3 regions of the Colwellia sp. MB3u-8 genome follow, and region 2 is predicted to be linked to each of the others. Evidence: predicted binding sites of a transcription regulator. Region 2 holds the regulator's gene; each other region holds the start of a gene.
The links. The regulator sigma-54, encoded in region 2, starts transcription at its own class of promoters, with help from an activator protein. The targets are predictions, from matches to a motif close to GTTGGCACGNNNNTNGNNT.
Positions count from the first base shown of each region.

Region 1: H4J54_RS17365 (PEP-CTERM sorting domain-containing protein) is a predicted target of sigma-54. The motif match lies at 2,275-2,293, and genes of this name have one in related genera.
Region 3: cynS (cyanase) is a predicted target of sigma-54. The motif match lies at 1,995-2,013, and genes of this name have one in related genera.

Region 1 is NZ_JACGVA010000073.1:104,397-108,690, reverse strand. It holds partial or broken gene H4J54_RS17375 (transposase) at 1-623, opposite strand, end outside; gene H4J54_RS17370 (PEP-CTERM sorting domain-containing protein) at 1,263-2,003, shown strand; gene H4J54_RS17365 (PEP-CTERM sorting domain-containing protein) at 2,348-3,058, shown strand; gene H4J54_RS17360 (hypothetical protein) at 3,150-3,707, shown strand; gene H4J54_RS19730 (ThiF family adenylyltransferase) at 3,745-4,294, opposite strand, start outside.
Region 2 is NZ_JACGVA010000068.1:266,479-270,772, reverse strand. It holds gene lptC (LPS export ABC transporter periplasmic protein LptC) at 1-301, shown strand, start outside; gene lptA (lipopolysaccharide transport periplasmic protein LptA) at 267-812, shown strand; gene lptB (LPS export ABC transporter ATP-binding protein) at 813-1,544, shown strand; gene H4J54_RS13630 (RNA polymerase factor sigma-54) at 1,596-3,104, shown strand; gene hpf (ribosome hibernation promoting factor) at 3,141-3,428, shown strand; gene ptsN (PTS IIA-like nitrogen regulatory protein PtsN) at 3,458-3,916, shown strand; gene rapZ (RNase adapter RapZ) at 3,923-4,294, shown strand, end outside.
Region 3 is NZ_JACGVA010000058.1:333,101-337,394, reverse strand. It holds gene H4J54_RS06245 (bifunctional protein-serine/threonine kinase/phosphatase) at 1-90, opposite strand, end outside; gene H4J54_RS06240 (formate/nitrite transporter family protein) at 418-1,230, opposite strand; gene cynS (cyanase) at 1,409-1,849, opposite strand; gene H4J54_RS06230 (sigma-54-dependent Fis family transcriptional regulator) at 2,187-4,058, shown strand; gene H4J54_RS06225 (EAL domain-containing protein) at 4,245-4,294, opposite strand, start outside.

The DNA of each region.
Region 1 (4,294 bases), on a different contig from region 2:
GATTACTTTTGTAGCCGATTATTATGCAGAAATAATTTACGTTTTTTATGTCCTTACGAATAACACTGTTCAGTGATTCAATTCCATTAGTGGTAAAAATGGCTTTGCGTATATCACTAGGCCAGTGATAGCGTGCTGATTTTTGCCAGTTATTGCGCCATGAGCGCGATATACTGTCCCAGCCTTGCTCAACTTCTCTATCGCGATTAAGCCTTCCTCTGCGGTTATTGATATCCACATAGCGAGTCATTATTTATGGCCTTCAATATGATGCCTAAGGCGAGGTCAACGGCTTTATTGATCAGCGGTTTATCTTGTCTGAATTTCACCGCCAAACAGTTCAAATAAACTATGCGATAAAGGGCGGCTAAAGGCCCTACCACTCTAAAATTGCTCAATAACAGCGTTCGCAGTAAGAATAGTTTTAGATGAATAACCATTAGGGTAGTTATCTTTACTGGATTGCTAATGACAGGCGTAACCTAGGTGTTTGTCTAATGCAGCATTGAGTGTTGCTTCAACGGTGACCTTGGTTAGCATTTATGTAAAACAGTTAAGTCAGCTTCATTCATAATTGATTTGGTGGCTTGCTTAGCAAACGCCTCGAGTGCTTTCTTATTCATCGTCTGCCTATCCTAAACCCTATATGGATATTAATGATAGGCAGTTACACAGATTTTTTACAGGGTCAATTACGGCGACTATTAGTAGTAATTTTTAGTGGTAATTTTGTATTTATGTTTACCGCGGTCAATATAATCGTGAGTTCAATGTTGCTTGCATTATTAGCTATTAATTTTTATATTTTACATATTATAATTAACAAACAATATGTTACGGATTGTGGTGGGCCAAAATATCTGACTGGATTCATAGTTTGTATCGGTAATTTGTTTCGAAATTGACCCTTATCTTTATTCCTGAAATTTTTAGTTCCACTACGCTTTAGTTCCACTACGCATAACATATGTCTGCTATTTTTACATGTTCACTATTCTTATCACCTTGATTCATATTAAGATATTGTTAAATAGATTTAATTTAATATATGCGGGTCTAATTCCCCGCCGCTTGCTGCGGAAAGGATTTTGACTTCAGCGTAATTTAGATACCCCTCTTCACATAGCGAATTTGAGCCTAAGCGTAAAGCCTTGGCGCGTAGTAGTTTATTGTTGGCTTGATGTTTGCATTTACTCTGTTAGCAGCGGTTCTTGATAACCAAGAAATACAGCTGTAATAAACTAATTTAACAGGAAGTAAATATGTTTAATTTAAGAAAAAAACTAGGAATAACCACATTATTAACTTTAACTTTAGGTTTAGTTGGCTCGAGTCAAGCTGATATCATACTAGATGACTTTAGTTATAGCCCTGTGGTAAACATTGAGGTTAATTCAGGTTCTACATCAGAGACTACAGAGAGAGTAGATATCAATGCTCTTGGTGGTGACGTAATTTACACGTTGATTTATAACGATGGGCAACTTGACTCAAGCTCGACAAGTATAGACTTTGGTGGTGATGACGCTTTAACGTGGAATAATGCTGTCACAATGCTATCTACTTTATCATTATTTTACACTGACGCTAATGCTAATGGTACACCTAGCGGGCCTCTTGATTTAACGGCTAGTGGAAACCAAAATTCATTCTATTATGATATTATATTTTCTGATGTCGGGTTTGATATCAGTATTATTGTAGGCTCTGGCGGCTTTGACTTTGGAGCCCGCCATAGTCTTGATGAAAGTGCATATTCATCAACATCAGCGTCAGTTAGTAGCTTAACTCGTACTACGCTTAGTTTTAGTGATTTTAATGCAGTCTCAGGCTCAGGGGCAGACTTTGCCTCTGTAGACTATGTTCATGTGTTGCTTTCGACAAACACTGCCGGTGCAGATATGATGATTACTGAGTTCGGTACGGTTCCAGAGCCTACTAGCCTTGCTATATTTGCTTTAGGGCTAATCGGCCTAGCGTTTGGCGCAAGAAAAAAAACATAATTACTGATTTTATTTCCCATAAAAACCTCGTTGAACGAGGTTTTTTTTACTAAAAATATTTTCATACCTTAAAATCCATAAGATTTCTCTACGTTACTTCATCGCAATGACAATTCATCAAGATAGAGGCATATTTTAATTGGCTCATTACTGTCAGCTTTCTTTACATCCCGCTAACAAGTTGTCAGCTTTTTTTACAATAAATTAACATTTTGGGTGGTGCGAAAAGCAGCCGATTTTCTATGTGGTTGTGTTCAATTGATTTTTTATATTTGGCGTGGTTAATGCATTTGCTTACTTGCAACGGATGTAACTTGCATAACTTTTAATTATGGAGAATGAAAATGTTAAATTTAAGTAAAAAAATATTAATGACACTGGTGCTAACCTTAGGGATGGCGAGTTACAGTTATGCGGACATAGTGTTGGATGATTTTGACTACACTCCTCAACCGAATGTATTTATTGAAGTTAATGATACTGTTACTACGGCAACGACCCAACGAAATAATATTAACGCCTTAGGTGGTGATGTTGTCTATGATTTAGCTTATGTTTCGGGTAATCCTACTCCCGCAAGGACATCTGCAGCCAGTTTTAATAATGGCACTATGGCGCTTAGTAATGATGCCACATTGAAATCAACCTTGTTGCTAACATATTCAGAAATATTTGCTCCGGGAAATCCTACCGCCGACTTTAGTGCTCTTAATGGTTTTTATTTTGACCTGTTAGAGTCTGATTTAGGTTTTTCAATCTTAGTGACCATTGGCTCTGACAGTGGCGCGAATACAAGTATCTCAAATACTGTTTCAGGTGCAATATCTAGTTTGACGCGTACTAATATACTTTTTAGTAGCTTTGCGACTGGGCTAGGCGCAGGCGCTAATTTTGCTGCGGTAGATTATGTTTCAATTTTGTTAACATCAGATTTAGAAAATGTCGATCTAGTATTGCAAGAATTTGGTGCGACAACTGTACCTGAGCCTACATCATTGGCTATTTTTGGCTTAGGCTTAATCGGATTAGCATTTAGTGCGAGAAAAAAAGTTTAATCATCGATGATGAAAGCAATAATATGAAGTATTAAAAGACCTCGTACAAACGAGGTCTTTTTATGCGATTTTATAGCACAGGAGTGGTAGGGTGTTAGAAGAATTTCTCCGCAGACAAGAAATATACACGACTAAAAAAATATTATGCTTGTTCTTCCTAGTCTATTTGATTTTTCCACTATACTTATTGCCTCAAATCCTGCCGGTAGGTCGACCGTTAGACTTACACCTTTATTACACGCCAATGCAGGCCGATACGCTTATCGCATCTTATGGGGTGGAAAACCGCCTGGCATACATTAAGGGACTCATCACTATTGATATGGTGTACCCACTTTTTTATTCACTTTTCTTAAGCTTACTACTGACTTTTTTTATTGCGCGAAGTTATGCAAAACATCATAAAATGCAGTACGTAAGAGTACTGCCTTTTTTTATCATGTTAGTTGATATTATTGAGAATATTTGTATTATTTTAATGCTACTTGAATTTCCCTGCGCAATCGAAAGCCTTGCCTTAATGTCAGGTTTGATGACGTTATTAAAGTGGCTACTCATTGCAATCACTTTTGTTATATTATGCTATGCCGTGGTTCATTTTTATCTGCATCGCTCTGATATTGAAGCGTCAGACAACAACGGGTGTTAACAAATAATTGTTAACACCGAGTGGGGCTATAATCGAGTTACTGTGAATCTTTTACATACCTAAGCTCTTCTAAGCTTAACCTTACTGATCTACTCGTAGGGAGTGTAGATCGCCCTAGGCGGCCGGCAAATATAGCACGACTAGCATTACTGTCGCCTATTAAGCTTTTAAAACAATGGTCCATTTTGATAGCATTTTCTCTGGCCTTTTTATTTTCAGTAAATTGTACATCCGTACGTAAATACTCAGAAAAAATAACAGGGGTCTGCTCGGGTTGAAAGCCAAGTTGCAATGCCGTGGCTTGCAGCCAAAATTTTTGTACTGCAGCTCCTGCCTCTAAATAGCTTGCTAACCCAGAGGGCTCTTTGTCAGCAATAATCACAAAATGTGCCGAGCTTTTTATTGCGGTTGAAAAGTCCAATAAGAGCTTAGGCAGCACAGTACCGGCCAAATACTTATCAAGAAAGTGAAAGCGTGACCAGCTTTTTAATGACCAACGGGATAGGGCAATAGTTAAGGGGTCTATACCTAAAGACTTTGCCGGTAGTTTATCTTTACTAAATGTTGAGTTACAGTTTTTTTCCGGG
Region 2 (4,294 bases):
GAACAACAAACCTACTTGGCAAATCACCGCCAATGAAGGCACCTTGTATAATAACAATCGAGTAAAATTAGCAAATCGCGTACGTTTAATCGCCACTGATAAAGAAAGTTTGATACAGGAAGTGCATGGTAAAAATTTAGAAATGGACTTAAAAACTAATATTATCAGCTCAGAGCAAACTATCTTAATATTAGGTAAAGGATTTACTATGTATGGCTCAGGATTAATTGTAGACTTAAACACAACACAGATGACATTGACCGAACATGTACAGACTATTTATAAAAAAATTAAAAAGTAACTTATATTGCCTCACGGCGTTAGCATTATTAGTGCCTGTCGCAAGTGCAGAAAAATTTGACGTAGAACAAGAGATTAAAATATCTTCTTCACGCCAAGCTGCCGATCTCAAAAATAAAATATTCAGTTATATTGATAATGTCATTATTTCTCAGGGCACACTAAGGATACATGCTGAGTTAGTACAGGTTATCACCCAAGAAAACAGTGACAGCAAAATTTATATTGCCAAAGGCTCACCGGCGACCTTTGAACAAACGCTTCAAGATGGTAGCCCAATCAATTTGCAAGCCAATGAAATCCGTTATGAGCCGAGTATGAATACCGTCGTTATTTCAGGCAATGCCCTCCTTAGCCAAGAAGGTAGTAAAGTGAGTGGCAGTAAAATCACCTATAATTTTGCCACCGAGTATGTCAACGCTGAAAGCCTAGACAATGATAAAGTTGAAACCGTATTACAGCCGAAGAACAAAATTAAATTGCCTATAAAATCAAAGGATAAGCAAGAGTAAATGTCAACTTCTACATTATCAGCAACCGGCCTTGCCAAGTCCTATAAAGGCAGAAAAGTTGTTAAAAACGTCAGTATGCACGTCTCAGCTGGACAAATAGTTGGCTTATTAGGGCCAAATGGCGCAGGTAAGACTACCTCTTTTTATATGATTGTTGGCTTGGTGAAGAACGACAGTGGCTCAATTGTCTTAAATGATGAAGATATAACCTTACTGCCAATGCACGAGCGCGCGAGAAAAGGTATTGGTTATTTACCACAAGAAGCCTCTATTTTTCGTAAGTTATCGGTCAATGACAATATCATGGCCATTTTACAAACACGTAAATCACTTAGTGACGTTGACCGACAAGAAAAACTTGAACATTTATTAGAAGAGTTCAACATAGGCCATATAAAAGATAACTTAGGCATGAGTTTATCTGGCGGTGAGCGCCGACGAGTTGAAATAGCACGGGCATTAGCCGCAGATCCTAAATTTATACTACTGGATGAACCCTTTGCCGGTGTTGACCCGATTTCGGTAGGTGATATAAAAAAAATTATCCTACACTTAAAAGATCGTGGCATAGGTATTTTAATCACAGATCACAATGTGCGAGAAACACTCGATGTTTGTGAACATGCCTACATCGTTAGTCATGGTGAACTTATCGCTGAAGGTAATTCAAAGCAAATTCTTGCAAATCAGCATGTAAGAGATGTATACCTTGGCGAACAATTCACGCTATAGTGAATGAAACCAATTGAATTAATGAATTTGAATAGGGAAAATAAAACGTAAATGCGTCCTACTCTGCAACTCCGTATCGGACAACAGTTAACGATGACCCCGCAATTGCAGCAGGCGATCAAACTGTTGCAATTATCGACTTTGGATCTTCAACTAGAGATTCAAGAAGCACTTGAAAGTAACCCTTTGCTTGAAGTTGACGAAACGCACGATAACAATTCAGAAAATACCCCTGACCATTTAGAAGCAGGATATTCGGTAACTGTAGGCGAAAACTCAGCAGCAGCATCCTCTGATGGCAGCGAAGACTCCACTCCCTCGATAGACGAAATTAGCTCCTCTGAAGGTTTAGCAAAAACAGACATCCCCGAAGAACTAAATAGCGATAGCACATGGGATGATAACTTCAGTGCCGGTGTCAGTAGTGGCGGTGTTGGCCATGCCTCAGAAGATTATACTTATCAAGGTGAAACGAAAGACTCATTACAAGACCATCTAATTTGGCAGATGGAACTAACGCCCTTTAGTGACACTGACAGAACCATTGCCATTGCCATTATTGAAGCCATAGATGAAGCAGGTTATTTAACGGTTTCAGCCGAAGAGATCTTAGAGAGTGTCGGTATTGATGGTGTAGAACTTGATGAGATTGAAGTGGTGTTAAAGCGTATTAACGTATTTGACCCCGTTGGTGTAGCCGCCCGCTCAATTCCCGAGTGCTTGCGTATTCAGCTTAATCAATTTGCTAAAGATACCCCTTGGTTAGCAGAAAGCAAAATCGCCGTCAGCGAGTATATTGATTTGCTCGGTAATCGCGATTATCGTCAATTGATGCGTAAATTACGCTTGAAAGAAGAGCAATTACGCGAAGTTATTCGCCTAATACAAAGCTTAGATCCCCGTCCAGGTGATAGCGTCATCAAAAGTGAAGAACAATATGTTATCCCAGACGTGTCTGTTGAAAAGAAAAACGGCCGCTGGACAGTAGAGCTCAATCCTGACACTGCCCCTAAACTATCGGTTAATCAGCAATACGCGGCTATGTCTCGTTCAATGAAGTCATCTACTGATAATCAATTTATTCGCTCTAACTTGCAAGAAGCAAAATGGTTTATTAAAAGCTTAGAAAGCCGTAACGAAACGCTTTTAAAGGTTTCAAATTGCATTGTGCAACGTCAACAAGGATTTTTTGAACACGGACCTGAGTCGATGCGCCCTATGGTATTGAACGATATTGCCGAAGCCGTAGATATGCATGAATCAACTATTTCTCGTGTAACCACGCAAAAATATATGCACACGCCTAGAGGAATTTTTGAACTTAAGTACTTTTTTTCGAGCCACGTAAGTACTGAAAACGGCGGCGAATGTTCATCAACGGCTATTCGAGAATTAATTAAAAAGCTAGTGGCTGCCGAAGTGCCTGCAAAGCCACTCAGCGACAGTAAAATGGCAGATATTTTAGCAGAGCAAGGTATACAAGTGGCAAGGCGTACCATTGCCAAATATCGAGAGTCACTTGCTATACCGCCATCAAATCAACGTAAAAGCCTATTGTAGGCAGTTTTATTCAGCCAATAAAGAGGATTGAAGTATATGCAAATTAATCTTACTGGACACCATGTCGATGTTACTGATTCATTACGTGATTATGTCAATGGCAAGTTTGAAAAACTAGAGCGTCATTTTGATCATATCAATAATGTACATGTAGTATTAACGGTAGAAAAACAGAATCAGATTGCTGAATCAACAGTGCACTTAAGTGGCACTGAAGTTCATGCTAAGGCACAACATAGTGACATGTATGCATCGATTGATGCATTAATTGACAAGCTAGATCGCCAAATATTGAAATATAAAGGCAAAATCAACAAACATTAGCGCCATTTCGCTACAGGTCTTAGAAGTTTATGAAGTTGCAAGACATCTTAACCCCGGACTGCACTATTTGTGCAGCACCGGGTGCCAGTAAAAAACGTATATTAGAATATTTAAGTCGCTTGGCCGCCGATAAACTCGACAGCCATGATACTTTTCAGCTCTTAGAAAGCTTAGTTAAGCGCGAAAGAATGGGCTCAACCGGCATAGGTAATGGCATTGCTATACCTCATGGCCGTCTAGAAAATGCTACGCCTACTAAACCTATTGCCGTGGTTATTACCACAGAACAAGCGATTAATTTTGACGCTATTGATCATCGTCCCGTTGATATTTTTATTGCCTTATTCGTTCCTGAAGAAGAATGCCAGAGCCACTTGAGTACGCTGCAAAGTATCGCAAAAATCTTTCGTGACAAGCAATTTTGCAAGCAAGTGCGTAAATGCAAAAGTAATCAAGAACTGTTTCAGTTAATACAACAAGCGAGTTAAACACGGATGAAATTAATTATTGTAAGTGGCCGTTCAGGATCAGGGAAAAGTGTTGCACTGCGTGTTTTAGAGGATTTAGGTTATTATTGTGTTGATAATATCCCTGTCAACTTGTTACCCGCACTGACCCATACGGTTATTAATGATTATGAAAATGTTGCCGTAAGTCTCGATGTTCGTAACCTGCCTGCCGATCCTAACGACGTACCCGAAATTATTGAATACCTGCCCAATGCAGTAGAATTGAGCATACTGTATTTAGATGCTGATGATAGTGACCTTATTCGCCGGTTCAGTGAAACCCGACGTTTACATCCGCTGATCAAGCAAAATATTGCGCTAGACCAAGCGATTGCCTTGGAGAAAAAATTACTTGAG
Region 3 (4,294 bases), on a different contig from region 2:
AGGAATGATGCTGCCGAGAAAGTCTTGATTGATTTTTTTTCGACCTTTATTGGTCGCGCCGCCAATACTCACAGTTAATGCTTGACTCATTACTTGTTTCCAATGGATTAAAATTAGCTTAAATCGGTAAAGTTTGAAGCAATAAAAAGACTTAGTAACCTAAATTACGAAGTCTTTTATCTACATTGATATTATTCCAAGTTGATTAATTACCTGATCATTTTTAATGATTACAATGAAAAATACGGCGTTATAAAATTTATAAGTAGCATAATTACAGACTAAATTTTATGGCTTGTATTTAGCCATTTTTCCTCATGAAAAAGTAGTTCACTTATTTAATCAAATGGGTATTCGTTATTTATTAATTGACTCATACAAGCTTATGCTTTGAATAAACCATTGATAAAGAATGAATTAAGCAATTTTTCTGCTTGGCGATGTTTTAACATGTGTAAAGTATAATGGTAAACCTACTAATAATAAGCCACCGACAAGGTTACCTAATACCGTTGGAATTTCGTTCCATACCAAATAATCATAAACAGTAAAGTCACCCCCCATGATCATTGAGAATGGGAATAAGAACATGTTAACAATTGAATGTTCAAACCCCATAAAGAAGAACAACATTACGGGCATCCACATGGCGGCCATTTTAGCACCAGCAGAAGTAGAGATCATCGCACCAACCACACCCATTGATACCATCCAATTACATAACATGCCACGGAAGAATATAGTGATCCAGCCGCTTAAGCCATGTTCTTGGTAACCTACGGTTCTTGCTTCACCAATACTTGCTACTTTAGCTGCAATAGCACCGCCGTCAGCCGAATAACCATAGGTTAAAATAAAGGACATTAAAAAGGCTGTGGTCATTGCTCCGCCAAAGTTACCTAGAAAGACCAAGCCCCAGTTACGCATTACACCGCCAAAGGTTACACCAGGACGCTTGTCTAATAAGGCTAATGGTACCAGTGTAAATACACCAGTGAGTAGATCAAACTTCATCAAATAAAGCATGATAAAACCAACAGGGAAAAGACAGGCGCCTAAAATAGGGCTACCTGTTTTAGTTGCCACCGTAATCGCAAATATCGCAGCTAGGCCTAAAATAGCGCCAGCCATAAAAGCACGTATAAGAGTATCTTTGGTAGACATGTAAACTTTCTGTTCACCTGCGTCCACCATCTTGGTTACAAATTCACTGGGTTCTATATAAGCCATTGTTATATCTCTATTTAATAGTAAGGTTAATTCATTTTACTGTTTACCTAACAAAGCAAGTTGAATGCCAGTCATGTAACGCATTGATTTTTAATGAATATGTAGTTTTTGACTTGATTTTTTTGGCTTTATTTGCCAGCGTTGCACAACTTTAATTAGCTTGGTGCACCAAATAAGATCACCATGATTTATAGGGTAAAAATTTACCATTCAAGGTTAAAATGACTCTATCGCCTTTTGGATTTTCTTCTTTTTCTACTTCCATAGAGAAGTCGATAGCACTCATGATGCCGTCACCAAATTTTTCTTGAATAACCTCTTTAAGGGTATCGCCATAGACGCCTACCACTTCGTATATACGATAAATTAATGGGTCTTGTGGTACTGACTTATCCCACTCTTTGGTTGGGTAGGCCATTAAGGCTTGCTTTGTGTTTTTAGGTAAGGCTAAAAATTCAATTATTTTATCAGCTTCAACTTCAGGCCAACTGTTCATTCCTAAACAGGCGGAGGTTGTCCAAACGATAGACATACCCACAGCGTCTGCAATATTCTGCCAACTAAGTTCTTTTTCATTTTTGATTGCAAATATTGCTTCAGTTACATCGAGCTTATTCATGTGACTTCCTTAAGATTAAAAATATTATTTTATTAAGTTAGCTGTTTAATCTTGGTGCGTTATTGTCAATACAGTGCAAGCACTTTAAATTACGCGTTGATTTAACCATTAAACGACTAACCTTGTTATCTACTGACATTAACAATTGCGAAAACTATGCCAATAGCTCGCACTTAATTAAACTACTGATTTTTATTGATATTAATTATTTTACTGGTCTGTGCAAGGCAACGATATTTCGTGATAAACGATATTTCGTGCTGTTTGTCACGAAATATCATTGCTTGGCTTAGAAATTGAATGGTGGGGTTAGTTGATAAGTCATCAGGAATATTTTATGCAAGCGAACTTATTTTTAAATGCACCTAACGCACTGTTATATATTGATCCTTTTAATAATAAAATTTTGCAGTTAAACCACAAAGCTGCAGTATTATTTGCTATCGAAAGCGACGTTGAGCTAGAAAATAATACGTTAACAAAGGTTAGCGTAACGCAGTTTTTTACTGGCTGTTTAGATAAGTTAATTCACTTTACTCAACAAATATTAGCGCAGGGCGAAGCGTGGACAAACGATCTATTTCTTACCATTAATAATGAAAAAATATATTTAGATATTACCGCTAGCACTTTAGACAATAAGCTTTTGTTCTCTTGTCAAAGCGCCAAAGTGACTTATGCCCGTTACCACCAAGCAACAGCGCAAGCTAAATATAAAGCGGGTATTGTCCATTGGAATGCCAACGAAAGTGTATTTGAAGAAATTGAGCGACAAAATCAATTGTTACTCAGTGCGGTAGGTGATGGCATATATGGCGTAGATGTTGACGGGAATACCACCTTTGTAAATGCAGCGGCCGAGCAAATATTAGGCTGGAAAAAAGCAGAACTTGTCGGGAAAAGTATTCATGACGTGATTCATCATTCGCATGCCAATGGCGAGCATTACCACGCTTACAAATGCCCGATTTATGCTGCTTTTAAAGATGGAGAAGTACACAGTGTTGATGACGAAGTGTTCTGGTCAAAAAGTGGTATGCCAGTGGCGGTAGAATATAAAAGTACCCCAGTAACTGAAAATGGTTTATTAATCGGCGCCGTAGTTATTTTTCGAGACATAACACAAAGAAAGTCTATTCAAGCTAAATTGTTAAACGCTTTAAAAGAGGTAGATACACTAAAAGAGCGTCTTGAAATGGATAATGCGTATTTGCTTGAAGAATTAAATGCAGATTTTAATCATCACCAGATCATTGGTCAGAGTATGCAGGTGCAGCATATGGTTAATCAAATAGAATTAGTGGCAGCTACTAATGCGAATGTCATCATTACTGGCGAATCAGGTACAGGTAAAGAGTTAATTGCTAGAGCGATTCATGAAGTCAGTGAACGAAAAGCCCGGCCATTAATTAGAGTTAATTGCGCGGCAATACCGGCAGACTTATTTGAAAGTGAATTTTTTGGTCATGTAAAAGGCGCTTTTTCAGGCGCAATATCAGACCGAGTTGGACGCTTTGAACTGGCAGATGGCGCGACTATTTTTTTAGATGAAGTCGGTGAAATTCCTTTACAACTGCAAGGGAAATTATTACGGGTATTACAAGAGCAGCAGTTTGAGCGGGTAGGAGAGTCGAAAACCAGACATGTTGATGTCAGAGTTATTTCAGCCACGAATCAAAAATTAAAGACCTTAGTCCAGCAGAATAAATTTAGAGAAGACTTATATTTTAGGCTTAATGTATTTCCTATTCATTCACCGGCATTACGAGAGCGTAGCGATGATATTCCGCTTTTAGTAACACATTTTATTGATAAAGTGTGTTTAAACTTTAATCGACCTAAACCACAAGTGTCAGTTTCGCAAATGCAGTATTTAATCCAATACCCTTGGCCCGGCAATATTAGAGAACTGGAAAATATTATTGAACGTCAGATAATCTTAGCCAAAAGTAATAAAATAAACTTCGAATTTTTGGCTAATGAATCTGTATTTAATCATGAATCATTTAACCCTAAAGTTGCTCCGCAGTTGATGAGAGTAGAAGAACAAAAATCACTTGAAAAAACCAACTTGGCTAATGCGTTAAGACATTGCCAAGGTAAAATTTATGGTGAGAAGGGTGCTGCTCAGCTATTAGGTTTAAAACCGACAACATTGGCGTCAAAGCTAAAAAAATATGGCCTAAACCGTCAGGAATTTACGCCTTAATCAGGTGATAGCAAGTGGCTGTTTGATGTTATAAGAATACTATAGACTACACATTTACCATATTTTATTATCTTGACGATTGAGAGCCACGTTTTGATTATTTTGCGTTAAATTAATCCTATGTAGACCTGAGATGACTTACCAACTTCTGGCTGCCTTGTACTTATAATAGTTGCAGCATATTATTTAGGGTAGCCAAGCTTGATAAGGCTGCCAACTGCTCAGCCAGGTTGGAA